DNA from 2 places in the Agreia sp. genome. Region 2 is predicted to be linked to the other one. Evidence: predicted binding sites of a transcription regulator. Region 2 holds the regulator's gene; the other holds the start of a gene.
The links. The regulator HspR, encoded in region 2, represses chaperone genes until heat shock. The targets are predictions, from matches to a motif close to AAGTTGAGTCNNNNNGACTCAACTT.

Region 1 (6,813 bases), on a different contig from region 2:
GACCTTGTGCCCGACGATGGCGCGGGCATCGACAGCACGGCGCGTTGCGGGCACGGAGATGTGCAGCTCGCGTGGCGAGCTCAGCCGCAGGGGCACAGGCATCCTGTACAGCGCCGCCGCGGTGACGTGGCTGTACACGCCGGCGTAGGGCATCCGGGGAAGAAATGCGCGACATCGATCGTCGAGAAACGTCAGCTGTCGGGCGGCGACCCGGATGCCGTGGAACCACAGGCCGCACTGAGGTGCGGAATATGGCCGCTTCCGAGCGAGGCGGAGTCATATGGTCGTTGCAACGCTCTGATTGATCGGAGTGTTGATGACAACGAAGAAGTATGGCGTTCGGTATGGGCAGGGGGTGAGGGATGCGTTTGTGGATCTTGTCTGTTCGGGAATGTCACCTCATGATGCGGCGGCGATGTTTGGCGCGTCGGACCGGATCTCGTTCAAGTGGTGGCTCAAGAGTGGTGCCATGGAGATTAAGCAGGGTCGAGATGGCGGTCAGATCGTTGACCTCGTCGCGGCCGATTTCGATGCTGGCCGGTTCTTGAGTCTCGAGGAACGAATCGAGATCCAGGCCGGGCTCCGGCAGGGCTGGGGTCATTCTCGGATTGCTCGGGTGATCGGTCGGGACCGGACGGTGATCTGGCGGGAGATCCGCCGGAACTCGAGCCCGGACAGGGTGTATTACGCGACGCGGGCGCATAACTGGGCGCATCAGCAGCGGCGCCGACCTAAAGGTCTGAAGTTGGCGCAGAACCCTGTGCTTGCAGGGTTCGTCGAGGACGCCATGGACGAGGGGTGGTCGCCGAAACTGATCTCGAGGGTTCTGACGGAGTTGTTCCCTGATGATGGGAGCATGCAGCTCAGTCACGAAACGATCTATCGGGCTCTTTACGTCCAGACCCGCGGGATTCTGCGCGCGGATCTTGCCCGGCAGCTCTCAACGAAACGTCAGAGCCGGAACCCGCATAACCGTGGGAGCCGTTTCGTGAGCCCTTACAAAGACGCGTTCACGATCAGCGACAGACCAGCCGAGGTCGCCGATCGCGCCGTTCCAGGTCATTGGGAAGGTGACCTCATCGTCGGGCCGAACAGCGCGTCCGCGATCGGCACCCTGGTCGAGAGATCGACCCGATACACGATCCTGCTGCACCTGCCCGAGAACCACACAGCAGACACCGTCGCGACCGCGATGATCGCCGCGATGAAAGACCTCCCGACCGAGCTCCGCCAATCGATCACCTGGGACCGCGGATCCGAACTCGCGGACTATCGTCGCATCACCGCCGAACTCGAAGCGCCCGTATTTTTCTGCAATCCGCACTCGCCTTGGCAGCGCGGCACGAACGAGAACACGAACCGGCTCCTCAGGCATTGGTTCGAGAAGGGTTCAGACCTCTCCGGCCATACTCCCGCCGACCTGAAGCGGGTCCAGAACATGCTCAACGCACGCCCCAGACCCACCCTTGACCTTCAAACCCCCACCTACCGGCTCGCCCGACTCCTCGAAACGGCCTAACCCCAGCGTTGCAACCACCACTTGACATTGCCCGAATCGAAGCGGCCATTCTCCGCACCTCAGCGGCTCGGCGCGATCACAGCGCGCGGGAATAGATCGCGCCCCGCATTGTTGAGTTGAGTCGAAGGCACTCAAGTTTCATCAGGAGGTTATTTTGCCCGACCGTTTCGACCCCAACACGTCTCCCGACGAAGGTGCAGCCGGCAGCAACTCGTTCGACGAATTCCTCGCCCGCTACCTGCAGGGCGAGCGCGCGGCCCAGGCCGGGCGCTCGATCGACATCAGCCGACTCATGAGCCGGCGCACCCACGAGGTTCTCGCATCCGCGGGGCGCTTCGCCATCGAGCACGGCCACCGCGAGCTCGACGCGCTGCACATTTTGCGTGTGCTCGCCGAGACCGAGCCCGCAGCCGAGGTCATCGCACGACTCGGCGTGCGCCCGGCCGACATCGCCGACGCCGCCGAGCAGCGCCTGCCCCAGGCGCAGACCGGATCGACGGACTCGGCACCGGTGTTCACGCAGTCGGCGCAGCGCGCCCTGTTCCACGCCTACCAGGTGGCCCGCGCATCCGGCTCCACCTACATCGACCCCGAGCACCTCTTCTTCGCGCTCGTGATCAGCCAGGATGCTCCTGCCGGCCAGGTGCTGTCGGCCGCGGGCATCACTCCCGAGGCCCTGCAGTCCGGCCTCCGCGAGACCCTGGGCGAGCAGGCGCCGGCCATGCAGGCCGACGCACCCGACGCATCCACGACCCCGACGCTCGACAAATTCGGAGCCGACCTCACCGCCATGGCGCGAGACGGCGGCCTCGATCTTGTGATCGGCCGTGCCGACGAGATCGAGCAGACCATCGAGATCCTGTCGCGCCGCACCAAGAACAACCCCGTTCTGATCGGCGAGGCCGGCGTGGGCAAGACCGCGATCGTCGAGGGCCTGGCCCAGCGCATCGCATCCGGAGACGTGCCCGAGCAGCTGCGCGACAAGCGCGTGATTTCGCTCGACTTTCCGGCCATGCTCGGGGGCACTCGCTACCGCGGCGACTTCGAGGAGCGCCTCACCACGCTCATGGACGAGATCAGCGCCCACAAGACCGAGCTCATCGTGTTCATCGACGAGCTGCACACGGTCGTGGGCGCGGGCGGCTCCGGCGAGGGGGGCATGGATGCCGGAAACATCCTGAAGCCCCGGCTGGCCCGCGGCGAGCTGCACGTGGTCGGCGCGACAACGCTCAAGGAGTACCGCTCCATCGAGAAGGACTCGGCGCTCGAACGCCGCTTCCAGCCCGTTCACGTCGGCGAGCCCTCCATCGAAGATGCGGTCGCGATCCTCTCGGGGCTGCGCGGCGCCTACGAGGAGCACCACGGCGTGCGCTACACCGACGAGGCCATCCGCGGCGCTGTCGAGCTGTCGGCACGCTACGTCACAGACCGGTTCTTGCCCGACAAGGCGATCGACCTGATCGACCAGGCCGGGGCTCGCCTGCGACTGCGCCTCGGATCCCGCGTCGACACATCCGCGCTGCTCGAAGAGCTGAGCGAACTCGAGGCGTCGAAGAACGCGGCCGTCTCACTCGAGCACTACGAGGAGGCGTCGAGCCTGCGCGACCGTATCGAGTCCGTGCACGCGAAGCTGTCCGCGGCCAAGCCCTCGGCATCCACCGGCGATACCGTCTCGGCCGAGGCCGTCGTCGACGAGGCTGAGATCGCCGCCGTGATCTCGCGGGCCACCGGTATTCCGGCCGCCCGCCTGACCCAGGTCGACCGGGAGCGCCTCGCGGTGCTCGAAGACGAGTTGCACGGCCGGGTCATCGGCCAGCACGACGCCGTCTCGGTGGTCGCCAAGGCCGTGCGCCGCAACCGCACCGGCATGGGCGACGCGAACCGTCCCGTCGGCAGCTTTCTCTTTCTCGGCCCGACCGGAGTCGGCAAGACCGAGCTCGGCAAGGCGCTGGCAGAGTCGCTGTTCGGCGACTCCACGGCGATGGTGCGCTTCGACATGAGCGAGTTCGGCGAACGCCACACGGTCTCGCGCCTGGTCGGCGCCCCTCCCGGATACGTCGGCTACGACGAGGCCGGCCAGCTCACCGAGCGCGTGCGGCGCAACCCGTACTCGGTGATTCTCTTCGACGAGATCGAGAAGGCCCACCCCGACGTCTTCAACCTGCTTCTGCAGGTGCTCGACGACGGACGCCTCACCGATGGACAGGGTCGCACCGTCGACTTCCGCAACACGGTCATCATCATGACGAGCAACATCGGCTCGGAGTTTCTCGCGAGCCGCGGCGCGCCCATCGGCTTCGCGGCCGCGGGTGCCGCCGACGGGTTCGGCAACGACAAGGCGCTGCGCGACCGGGTGATGGGCAAGCTGCGCGAGGCCATGCGCCCCGAGTTCATCAACCGCATCGACGAGATCGTGCTGTTCACGAAGCTCGACCAGCCGCAGCTGCGGCAGATCGTGGCCCTGCTTCTGGATGAGACCCGCTCGCGTCTCGAGGCCCGCAACCTGTCGCTCGAGATCAGCGAGCAGGCGATCGACTGGATCGCCGAGCACGGCTACGAGCCCGAGTACGGCGCCCGCCCGCTGCGCCGGGTCATTCAGCGCGAGCTCGACGACCGCATCGCCGAGCTGCTGGTCGCATCCGCAGTGCCGGATGGCGGCGCTATCTCGGTCGACGTTCTCGACGGCCGGCTCAGCGTGGTCTCGGCCACAGCGGAGCTGCCGCTCGCCGCGTAGCTCGAGAGTAGACAGTACGAGAACGCCCGGCCGCGCAATCCCTGCGGGCCGGGCGTTCTCTCGTGTCAAAGTGAGAAGAGCCCCTTACGGGCTCCTGACGAAAGGTCGCCATAATGGCAAAGAAAGTCATCGAGCAAGCCGGATTCAACCCCATCCGCACCGCGCACGACCTGGGGTTGCGCAGCGAGTTCGCCTACCTTGCGGGTTTCGCATCCATCGGTCTGGCACTCACGGCGTGGCTCGTGTCGCGCGCGAAAAAGTCCGACGACAAGGCGCAGTCCGACCGCTGGGGAATCTTCGTCGGCCACTGGGCCCCGACGTTCTTCGCGATCGGCCTCGCACTCAAAACCGAGGAGTAGCTCAGAACAGCGGCCACGGCACCGCGGGCATCCGGCCCCGTGGTGCCGGAAAACGCGGGCGCGCGAGCAGGCTCTCGCAGCGGGCGTCGACCGCATCCAGCTCGCTCGGCGTGATCAACTCGGCCAACTTCTCGCCCAGTTCGCCGTAGAGCGAGGTGCGCACCCTGTCGACGGCCGCGAGTTCGTCGGGGCGGAGATCATCGTCGATGAAACCCCACAGCACGGTGCGCAGCTTGTGCTCCTCGTGGAACGTGAGCCCGTGGTCGACGCCGTGCCGGTGTCCATCGGGCATCGCCAGGATGTGTCCGCCCTTGCGATCGGCATTGTTGGTGACGACATCGAAGATCGTCATGCGCCGCAGCGCGTCGCCGTCTTCGTGGATGAGCGTGACCTCGCGGTCGTCTTCATCCATCGCGTCGAGCACGCGCCGCCAGCCTGTCTCAGGGAGCTCGTCGGCCGGAACGAGATCAACGGCATCCTGCTCGGGGTCGACGTCTTGCCAGAGCTGCACCATGCCGAGGCCCATTGGGCCGTCACGCAGCCAGGTGCGCGGAACGATGTTCCAGCCGAACGCCTCGGAGACGAGGTAGGCCGCCGCCTCGCGCTGCGCGAGGGTGCCGTCGGGAAAGTCCCAGAGCGGATTCTCGCCGGCGACCGGTTTGTAGACGACGACGGTCTCACCGATCTCGGCGAGGAACGTCGCATTCGACGCCGTCGTGATGCGCCCGGTGATGACCAGTTCGGCGTCGAGGTCGCCGGCAGGTTCGGGCGCCGAGGTCATTCCAGGCCCGGCGACGGGTCGCAGACGTGCCCATCGGCATCCATCGGCATGCCGCACAGCGGGCAGAGCGGCCTGCCCGCGCCGACGATCTCGAGGGTGCGCTTGGCGAAGGCCCGGGCCGAGCCCACGGGGATGCGCACGAGCAGCATTTCGTCGGGCTCGAGATCGGTGGCGTCGAGCTCGAGTTCGTCTTGATCCTCGTCGATCTCGATCTCGACGATCGGAAAGGCCTGGATGACCACCCGGGCGGTCGAGGGATCCCAGCCGAGGCTGAGCGTGCCGGTGCGAAACTCCTCGTCGACGGGGTCGAGGGGGTCGTTGTCGACCAGTTCTACCGGCGTCGTCGCCGGCACGCTGGCCGGGTTGCCCTCCTGGCTCATCAGTTCGTCGAGAATCTCTTCGATCTTCTCGGCGAGGGCGGCGGACTGCTGCTTCTCGAGGCCGACACTGACGATGCGTCTGCCCGTGCGGGCCTGCAGATAGAAGGAACGGGAACCGGGCTGACCGACCGTGCCGACCACCACCCGATCGGGCCAGTCGAAGCCGTGGACGAGGGGAGGCATGACTCTATTCTACGAGCGTCGAGGGCGGTCAGTCCGTGCCGGCGCCGCCGCCGACGGGCGCATCCGCCGGCGCTGGCGCACTGCGCAACCACGACAGGTCTCCCGACTCCGTGTTCGTGGCATGAACGCTCGGCGAGTCGGCCCCGTAACGCACGATCGATACGGATGCGGGGCCGACGCTGATGCGCTGGAACAGGTCGAGGTGCATTCCGTAGGCATCGGCCAGAACCGACTTGATGATGTCGCCGTGGCTGACAGCCGCCCACACCGCCCCGGTGCCGTGCTGCTCTTCGAAGCGGGCATCCAGGCCCCGGATGGCCGCGACCGCCCGCGACTGCATGGCCGCGAGGGACTCTCCTCCGGGGAACACGACTGCCGACGGATTCGACTGCACGACCTTCCACAGCTTCTCGGTGCTGAGCTGCTTCAGGGTGCCGCCCTGCCAGTCGCCGTAGTCGCACTCGGTGATGTCGTCGTCGACGAGAAACTCGGGGGAGCCCTGCTGGCGGTCGAGGATGAGGGCGGATGTCTGGCGACAGCGTTCGAGCGGGCTCGACACGACGGCGACGAGGGGAACGGACGTCAGCCGTTCGGCCGTTGCGGCAGCCTGCTCACGTCCGCGGTCGTCGAGGTCGACGCCCGCGGTGCGACCGGCCAGGATGCCGTCGACGTTCGCCTGGGTGCGGCCGTGCCGCACGAGAATGACTGTGCCCATGTCATCAGACTAGACACGGCCGTCGAACAAAAAGTCCCACTCCCCGTAGAAGCCGGGAAATGGGACAGTGCCTCCGACCGGCGTCGATCCGGTGACCTTTCGATTTTCAGTCGAACGCTCTACCAACTGAGCTACAGAGGCG
Region 2 (9,259 bases):
ATTCGCTGGGCGGCGCGCAGCGTCTCGGAGTCGGGGTGGTCGAACGGCGTGTCGCGGATCTCGACAATCGAAGGAGTGCTCACGAGTGAGAACGCTACCCTCTTCAGTGATGCCCTCGCACACGCCGTCCCTCGCGCCGACCACCGTCGTCGGAGCCCACAACTACCCGGCCGATCTCGTGGCCGCCATCGTGCGCGCGACCGAGGCCGCGGCATCCGCATGCCTGCCGCTCGTGGGGTCGGGCGACAAGAGCGGCGCAGACGAGTTGGCCGTGGCGGCGATGCGGGATGCGCTGGGCCGGGCCCCCTTCGCGGGCACGGTCGTGATCGGCGAGGGAGAAAAGGATGAGGCTCCCATGCTCGCGAACGGCGAGCGGCTCGGCACGGGAACGGGGCCGGCGTGCGACGTGGCCGTCGACCCGCTCGACGGAACGAGGCTGGCGGCGGAGAACCTGCCCGGGGCCGTGGCCGTGATCGCGTTGGCGCCTCGGGGCACGATGTTCGATCCGCGCGACGTGTTCTACATGCAGAAGCTCATCTCTTCTGCGGCGGGGATCGGCGTGCTCGACGTCGGCGCGTCGGCGGCCGAGAACGCCGCGCGGCTGGCACGGGCGCTCGCGAAGCCGATCGACGAACTGGTCGTCGGAGTTCTCGACAAGCCGCGGCACGCATCCGTCGTCGCCGAGCTGCGCGGCGTCGGAGTGCGCGTGCACCTCGTCGGCGAGGGAGATGTGTCGATCGCGATCGCCGCGGCCACGCCCGGATCGGGCATCGACGCCGTGATGGGGGTGGGCGGCACTCCGGAGGGCATCATCGCGGCGTGCGCGGTGCGCTCCCTCGGCGGTTTCATGCAGGGGCGCATGGCGCCGCAGACAAACTCGCAGCGGGATGCCGCCGTGGCGGCGGGCCACGACCTCGACCGAGTGTTCACACTGAACGAGCTGGTCGCGAGCGACCGCCTGCTCTTCGTCTCGACTCCGGTGACCTGAGCAGCAGCTACCGGCGCGGACAGTGGATACCGGCACACCGGGAGCTATTGACCGCACCGGTACCTGCTGGCGAGGTCAGTCGCGGTCTGCGGAATTGGGGCGCCAGATCACGATCTCCGTGCGGCGGGCCGATCGGGTTCCGTGCTTCAGCGACACCACGTCGCCCTGCACGCCTGCCGCGAAGACGCGCCGGTTGGGTCGATTCAGCAGTTCGTCGGCCAGGGCGCCCTCGAGTTCGCGAACGCGACTCGAGAGGGCCGTCACCTGGTTCTCGAGGGTCAGGATGCGGGCGATGCCCTCAAGACTGACGCCCTCGGCCGACAAGCGCGCGACCTCGCGCAACTGCACGACGTTGCGCATCGAGTAACGGCGCGACTTGCCGGCCGTGCGCGTGGGGCTGACCAGCCCGATGCGGTCGTACTGGCGCAGGGTCTGCGGATGCATGCCCGCCAGTTCGGCGGCCATGGCGATCGCGAACATCGGTGAGTTCTCGTCCATGGCCTGCCCTCCTGTCTGGCTGGTGCGGGGTGATGCGGATGCGACCGGTTACTCGTGCGCCTTGGAGAGCAATTCGATGCGCGGGTTCTCTTGCGGCTCGACCGCGTGGAAGGCTTCGAGGGCCTCACGCGCCTCGGCACTCAGGTGCGCCGGAACGGCGACCTGGACCACGGCGAGGAGATCGCCCGTGCCCTTCGACGTCTCGACGCCGCGACCCTTGACCCGCAGCACGCGACCCGACGGCGTGCCGGGAGCGACCTTGAGTTTGACCGGGTCTCCGCCCAGGGTCGGAACCTCGATCGTCGCACCCAGGGTCGCCTCGACGAAGGTCACGGGAACGTTCACGCGGAGGTTCAACCCGTCGCGTTCGAATACGGGATGTTTGCGCACGGTCACGGTCAAGACGATATCGCCTGACTCGCCCCCGTCGGGACTGCCCTCGCCTTTGCCGCGCAATTTGATCTTCTGGCCATCGGAGACGCCGGCTGGAATCCTGACCGTGATCGGTCGCCCGTCTGCCGTCTGCAGCGTGATGGTGTCGCCCTTGGTGGCTGTGTGAAAGTCGATGGTGGCGCGCGCCGTCACGTCGCGGCCCCGGGTCGGCCCGCCGTATCCGCGGAACCCGCCGGACGAGCCGCCGAAGAGTCCTCCGAGCAGGTCGTCGTACTGGCCGCCGGCACCGGGCTGGGTGTAGGTGTACTGCTGGCCACCGCGACCGCCTGCGCCGCCGCCGCCGAACATGCCGCCGAAGACGTCTTCGAAGCCGCCGCCCTGCTGGCCGGGAGCCTGGAATCGTGCCCCGGAACCCATCGCGCGGATCTGGTCGTACTCCTTGCGCTGGTCAGGATCGGAGAGCACCGAGTTGGCCTCGGAGATCTCTTTGAACTTGGCCTCGGCCTGGGGGTCGCCGGGGTTCGAGTCGGGGTGGTAGGTGCGCGCGAGCTTGCGGTAGGTCTTCTTGAGCTCGGCCTCGGAGATGTCTTTCGAGACGCCGAGCACCTTGTAGAAGTCTTTGTCGAACCAATCCTGGCTGGCCATGTTTTCCTTGTTTTGTTCAGCCCTTCGACAGGCTCAGGGAACGAATCCATTCCCTGAGCGTGTCGAAGGGGCTACCAGGTTGTGATTACGCGCTGACCGGCGTCGAGACGACGACCTTGGCCGCACGCAAGAGCGTGGAACCGAGGTAGTAGCCCGTCTCGATGACGTCGGCGACCGTCTCGACCTCGACCTCGGCCGACGGCTGCTGGAAGATCGCCTCGTGCAGCTGCGGGTCGAAATCGTCGCCCACGGCCGCGAAGGGTGCGAGTCCCAGGCGCCCGGTTGCGCCGCGCAGCTTCTGCGCGATGGATGCGAACGGCCCGTCTCCGAGGTCGCCGTGCTTCTCAGCACGGTCGAGGTCGTCGAGCACCGGCAGCAGCACCTTCACGACGTCGCCGACCGTACGCTCGCGCTCGATCTCACGGTTCGACTCGGTGCGCTTGCGGTAGTTGGCGTACTCGGCCGTGACGCGCTGCAGGTCGGCGAGCCGTTCTGCGGCGAGCACCTCGTCTGAGGCCGTCGACGATGACGCGGTCGACGCGTCGTCGAGAAAGCTCAGGTCTGCGTCGCTCAGCGAGGTCTCGACATCAGGCCCCTCGGCCTCGATGAACTCACCCTCGACGGGCTGCCCTTCGACAGGCTCGGGGAACGACTCGTTCCCCGAGCTTGTCGACGGGGTGTCGACCGACTCGTCAGGCCCGTTCTCGGGATGTGACTGGTCAGTCATGGTTACTTGTCCTTCGTGGGCTCGTCGTCTTCGACAACCTCGGCGTCGACCACGTCTTCGTCGCTCGGGGCGTCTTGAGGGGCGTCGGTCGGCTCGTCGCCCGCTGCCGCGGCGTCGGCCTGGCTCGAGGCGTAGATGGCCTCGCCGAGCTTGCCCTGGCTCTCGTTCAGCTTGTCGAACGCGGCCTTCACGGCGTCGTCGTTGTCCTCACCGGCGAGCGCGGTCTTGAGCTCGTCGACATCGGCCTGAACAGAAGTCTTGACGTCTTCGGGCAGCTTGTCGTCGTTCTCTTTGATGAGCTTGTCGATCGAGTAGGCGAGCTGCTCGGCGTTGTTGCGCACCTCGGCGGCCTCACGGCGCTTCTTGTCTTCGGCGGCGTGCTCTTCACCCTCGCGAACCATGCGGGCGATGTCGTCTTTCGACAGGCTGGAGCCTCCCGTGATCGTCATCGACTGCTCTTTGCCGGTGCCCTTGTCTTTGGCGGACACGTGCACGATGCCGTTGGCGTCGATGTCGAAGGTGACCTCGACCTGAGGAATGCCGCGCGGGGCCGGCGCGATGCCGGTCAGCTCGAACGTTCCGAGGTTCTTGTTGTCGCGGGTGAACTGGCGCTCGCCCTGAAAGACCTGGATCGCGACGGACGGCTGGTTGTCGTCTGCCGTGGTGAAGGTCTCGCTGCGCTTGGTCGGGATGGCCGTGTTGCGCTCGATGAGGGTGGTCATCATTCCGCCCTTGGTCTCGATGCCGAGGCTCAGCGGGGTGACGTCGATGAGCAGAACGTCTTTGCGCTCGCCCTTCAGCACGCCGGCCTGGAGGGCCGCGCCGACGGCGACGACCTCATCGGGGTTGACGCCCTTGTTCGGGTCTTTGCCACCGGTGAGCTTCTTGACGAGGTCGACGACGGCGGGCATGCGGGTCGATCCACCGACGAGCACCACGTGGGCGATGTCGTTGACCGAGACGCCGGCCTCGCGTATGACGTCTTCGAACGGCTTCTTCGTGCGGTCGAGCAGGTCGCTGGTGAGCTCCTCGAACTTGGCGCGGCTGAGCGTCTCGTCGAGGTTGGCGGGGCCGTTCTCGGTGAGAGACAGGTACGGCAGCTGGATGCTGGTCGAGGTCGACGACGAGAGTTCTTTCTTCGCCTGCTCCGCGGCCTCTTTCAGGCGCTGCTTGGCGATCTTGTCGCCCGAGACATCGACGCCGGTGGCGTCTTTGAAGCGCTTGATCAGGTAGTCGACGACGCGCTGGTCCCAGTCGTCTCCACCGAGGCGGTTGTCACCGGAGGTGGAGCGCACCTGGATGGTCGAGAAGTCGTCGTCTTTTCCGACTTCGAGGAGCGAGACGTCGAACGTTCCGCCACCGAGGTCGAAGACCAGGATGAGCTCGTCTTCTTTGCCCTTGTCGAGGCCGTAGGCGAGCGCGGCGGCGGTGGGCTCGTTGATGATGCGCAGCACGTTGAGGCCTGCGATCTCGCCGGCCTCTTTCGTGGCCTGGCGCTCGGCGTCGTTGAAGTACGCCGGAACCGTGATGACGGCGTCGCTGACCGTGTCGCCGAGGTACGACTCGGCGTCGCGCTTGAGCTTGGCGAGGATGCGCGCCGAGAGTTCTTGAGGGGTGTACGGCTTGGCGTCGATGTCGACGGTCCAGTCGGTGCCGACGTGGCGCTTCACCGAAGAGATGGTGCGGTCGACGTTGGTGACGGCCTGGCGCTTCGCGGTCTCACCGACGAGCACCTCGCCGTCTTTGGTGAAGGCGACCACCGAGGGGGTCGTGCGGAAGCCATCCGCGTTGGCGATGACGGTGGGTTCTCCACCTTCGAGGACCGCGACAACCGAGTTGGTGGTACCGAGGTCGATTCCTACTGCACGAGCCATGTGGGTGATTTCTCCTTGTTTTGCTTGCTGAAACGAAATGCTAAGTCTGCCCAAGGGTTGAGCCTTGTTGACTCAAGTGTGCCAGCGGCCGAGATGGGTGTCAAGTCCTCACAGCAAAACTTGAGCTAGGTCGACTCAAGTTTGAACGCGCCCGCGAAAAAGGGCTACGCACGCAGCCGCGACGGCTGCGCGAGAACGGCGTCGCGCGCCGCGAACACCGCGCCGTCGACCGCGCGCGACGCCAGCGGCGCCGCCACGACGACCTGCACTCGCGCATCCATGGCCGGCACCAGCCACGCCCCGAGCGCCGCAAGATACCCGTCGAGTACGACGACATCGGCCCCCAGCACGGCGACGATCGCGTCGATGGCACCCGAGAGCACCCCCGCCGCGTGGGTGACGGCATCGACAGCCCGCGGGTCGCCCTCGCCGAGCGCTGCGAGCAGGGCGGCGCGCGCATCCCGAGGGTGCGCGTGGGCGTAGATCTCGGCGTCGCCCCGCGACCGGATGCCTGCGGCGGCCAGCAGCGACGGCAGCGAGACGACATCGGCGAGGGTCTCGCGACCCCCGCCCGGCAGCGCCGAGGGGATGCGGGCGAAATCGGCCGCGCGAGAGCCGCGGAGGTCGAGCGGCTCGCCGTCGACGATGATTCCCCCGACGAGTGAGCGCTCACCGCCGATGTACACGGCCCTCCTATCGACGAAGAGGCCCTTCGTGTCGCTGCGCACGATCGCGAGAGCGGAACACGAGCTGACCGACGCCGCACCCAGCGTGATATCGGCTCGGCCGGCAGCGGCCAGCCGTGCCGCGACATCCGGCACGAGGTCATGCTCGCCGGGCCAGCCCGACGCGATCTCGATCGCCACGAGCGTTCGAGGCGCGTCGACGCTCTCGAGAACCCAGTCGATGGCGGTCGCGAGCGCCTCCGCGACGAGTTCGGGCTGCGCCCGCACGAGGTCGAGCCTGTCGGAGTACTGGCCGAGGTGATCGCCGGCGACGGTGGCGGTGCGAGCCTGCACGCCGTCGACGTCGAGGCGCAGGCCCGCGACGACCAGGCGGCCGCCTGCGAGGAAGACCGAGTGCGTCGGCCGACCGACGTGGGCCTGGGTGGCCGCGAGGTCTTCCGACACGAGTTCGAGCTCCTTGAGCTCGGCGATCATGCCGGTGAGCGTGGAGAGTCCGAGCCCCGACCATTCGGCGATTCGAGCACGCGACGAGGGCCCGTAGTCGCGCAGGTAACGAAGCACGATTGCGAGATTGTGCTCGCGCAGATCTGCTGTGTCTCCGCCGCGGCCTCGGCCGAGAAAGACTCCCCGGTGCCGATCCATTCGCTCAGCCTAGCCGCGGCGGCGCTACTGTGTGACCATGAGTGTTCCCGCACGGCAGGTCAGGGCGTGGGCGCTGTGGGACTGGGCGACGCAGCCCTTCAATTCGGTCATTCTCACCTTCATCTTCACCGCGCTGTACCTCACGACCGACGTGTTCCTGCCGGCCGACGTGGCCGCGTTGCCCGACGACGACCCCGCGAAGGTGGCGGGGCTCGCGGACCTCGCCAGCGGTTTCGGCTTCGCGATCTTTCTCGCCGGGCTCGTCATCCTCGTTCTCGCGCCGGTCATCGGCCAGCGTGCCGACCGCGCCGGCAACCGCAAGGCCGGCCTGCTGGTCTACACGATCCTGCTCATCCTGTGCATGGGCGGGCTCTTCTTCGTGCAGGGGCAGCCGAGTTATTTCGTGCTCGGAGCCTCGCTCGTCGCGGTCGGCAGCGTCTTCAACGAACTCGCCGGAGTGAACTACAACGCGTTGCTCGTGCAAGTCTCGACGAAGCAGTCGATCGGGCGGGTCAGCGGCCTCGGCTGGGGACTCGGCTACATCGGCGGCATCGTGGCGCTCGTGGTCGTCGTCGTGGCATACAGCGCCGACTGGTTCGGACTCTCCGAAGAGAACGGGCTGCCCTTCCGCATCGTCGCCGTCGGCTGTGCCGTCTGGACCGTTCTCTTCGCGATTCCGATCTTCGTCTTCGTGCCCGAGCTGCCCCCGGCGACGGCGCTCGGCCCCCGGGTCGGCTTCGTCGCGAGCTACGCGGTTCTCGTTCGAGACATCAGTCGACTGTTCCGTGAGAGCCGGCCCACGTTCTGGTTTCTCGTGGCGAGTGCCGTCTACCGCGACGGCCTGGCGGGCGTCTTCGCCTTCGGAGCGATCATCGCCTCGGGTACCTTCGGCTTCTCTTTTCTCGAGGTGGTCGCGTTCGGAATCGCCGCGAACCTCGTGGCCGGCGTCAGCACGATCGTCGCCGGGCGCTTCGACGACCGCTTCGGCCCGCGCGCGGTGATCCTCTTCTCGCTCGTCGGTCTGGTGGTCGCGGGCCTAGGCGTCTTCGCCCTGCACGACGCCGGCAAGATCGTGTTCTGGATAGGCGGCCTGGCTCTCTGCCTGTTCGTCGGCCCCGCCCAGACCGCGTCGCGCTCGCTGCTCGCCCGCCTGTCTCCGGTGGGTCACGAGGGTGAGATCTTCGGGCTCTACGCCACGACCGGGCGTGCGGCGAGCTTCATCTCCCCCGGCCTCTGGTCGCTCTTCATCGCCGTCGCGGGCGCGCAGTACTGGGGCATCCTCGGCATCGTGCTCGTCGTCGCGGTGGGCCTCGTACTCATGATGTTCGTGAAGCTCCCCGACCTCCGACACTGAGCTGTCGAAGATGGCGGCCTCATCCGGCCGAAGCTCGCCATCTGCGCCACATCACCTCTCCCTCCCGAAGGCGCCCGTGGTGAGGTGACGCAGATTGCTGGTGCGGAGTGGTCGAAGGCCACCATGTGCGACATCTGACGACGGCACCTGCCCGGTCGAGGCCTGTGGACAACTTGCGACGAATCGGCGCGTCTTCCGTGACACTGGGCGGATGCCCCACGCCGCCCCGCTGCCTGACGACTTCCGCAACGCGCCCTTCTCGGTTGCTGACGCCCGCCGCGCGGGCGTGAGCCGTAGCCGGCTCCGCGCATCCGACCTGCACGCGCCCTTCTACGGAACTCGGCTCGCCTCGAGCGCACCCACCCTGCGGCAGCGGTGCCTCGCGTGGCAGTCTATCGCCCCCGCCGAGTCGTACATCAGCCACTCCACGGCGGCGCTGCTCTACGGATGCCCCCTTCCGCGGCGACTCGAGAGGGCTGCCGACATCCACGTGACGGTAGCCCGGCCACTGCGACCACCCCGGGCCCGAGGCATCGTCGGCCACTCGACCGCACCGCGCACGCAGGCCTGGCACGGCTCGCGGGGGCTCCGGATGTGCACCGCCGAGCAGACCTGGCTCGACCTGGCGACGCAGCTCAACCTCCTCGAGCTCGTCGCCGCCGGAGACTACCTGCTGCGGGGATTCAGGGAACCCGACGGCACACGCCGCCCGTTCACCACTCGCCAGCGGCTGCGCGAGGCCGCTTCCGCCCACTCGGGCCGGCGCCAGCGCGCACTCATCGCCGAGGCTCTCGACGCCGTGCGGGAACGTGTCGACTCGCCGAAGGAGACCGAGCTGCGGCTCCTCCTGCAGAAGGCCGGTTTTCCCGAGCTCATCGTCAACGAGCCCGTGCGCGACGACAACGGACGGGTGCTCGCCTGCCCCGACCTGCGTGTTCGCGGCTTTCACCTGGGCATCGAATACAAGGGCTTCGTGCACGCGACGAGCCACGACGCCTGGGAGAACGACATCCGGCGCCAGCGCAAACTCGACGAGGTCGATTGGAAGACGATCGACGTGATGCGCGGAGATCTGGTGCAGCCGCACCACATCCTGCTGGTGATCGAGCGCGAACTGCAGAAGCGGGGATGGACGGGCCGATCGACGTGGCCGAGCCTGCACTACGAGCCATAACCAACGGAGCGCGGACGCGGTTCAGGGAACGAGCACCCGCAGCCAGATCAGCAGCATGGTCACCACGAAGCCCGAGATGAAGTTGAACAGCAGAAACCGGCGCCAACCTCGGTTCGCGCGCTCCGCATCCGCATCGGCGATCGACCAGTACGGCAGCACGCTCAGCGCGTACGGCAGCACGAGCAGTGCGCCCAGAGGCCCGGGCCACGTGGTGAACAGCATCAGCACGCCGCCCAGCAGATATGCCACGAAGGCGAAGCGCACGGTGGCCGCTCCGC

Region 1: the regulator HspR is predicted to act here: its motif matches at 1,633-1,657, upstream of ACE5CZ_RS14365 (ATP-dependent Clp protease ATP-binding subunit).

What each region holds. Positions count from the first base shown of each region.
Region 1 covers NZ_CAXVWM010000202.1:744-7,556, forward strand. Annotated here, with positions in the region: gene ACE5CZ_RS14355 (hypothetical protein) at 1-153, opposite strand, end outside; gene ACE5CZ_RS14360 (IS30 family transposase) at 317-1,519, shown strand; gene ACE5CZ_RS14365 (ATP-dependent Clp protease ATP-binding subunit) at 1,674-4,253, shown strand; gene ACE5CZ_RS14370 (hypothetical protein) at 4,367-4,612, shown strand; gene ACE5CZ_RS14375 (SCO1664 family protein) at 4,614-5,393, opposite strand; gene ACE5CZ_RS14380 (DUF3090 domain-containing protein) at 5,390-5,956, opposite strand; gene ACE5CZ_RS14385 (histidine phosphatase family protein) at 5,985-6,671, opposite strand; tRNA gene ACE5CZ_RS14390 (tRNA-Phe) at 6,740-6,812, opposite strand.
Region 2 covers NZ_CAXVWM010000142.1:69-9,327, forward strand. Annotated here, with positions in the region: gene ACE5CZ_RS11000 (fructose-bisphosphatase class II family protein) at 110-988, shown strand; gene ACE5CZ_RS11005 (heat shock protein transcriptional repressor HspR) at 1,064-1,486, opposite strand; gene ACE5CZ_RS11010 (DnaJ C-terminal domain-containing protein) at 1,535-2,524, opposite strand; gene ACE5CZ_RS11015 (nucleotide exchange factor GrpE) at 2,610-3,251, opposite strand; gene dnaK (molecular chaperone DnaK) at 3,254-5,125, opposite strand; gene ACE5CZ_RS11025 (hypothetical protein) at 5,290-6,453, opposite strand; gene ACE5CZ_RS11030 (MFS transporter) at 6,491-7,807, shown strand; gene ACE5CZ_RS11035 (hypothetical protein) at 8,019-8,981, shown strand; gene ACE5CZ_RS11040 (prenyltransferase) at 9,003-9,259, opposite strand, start outside.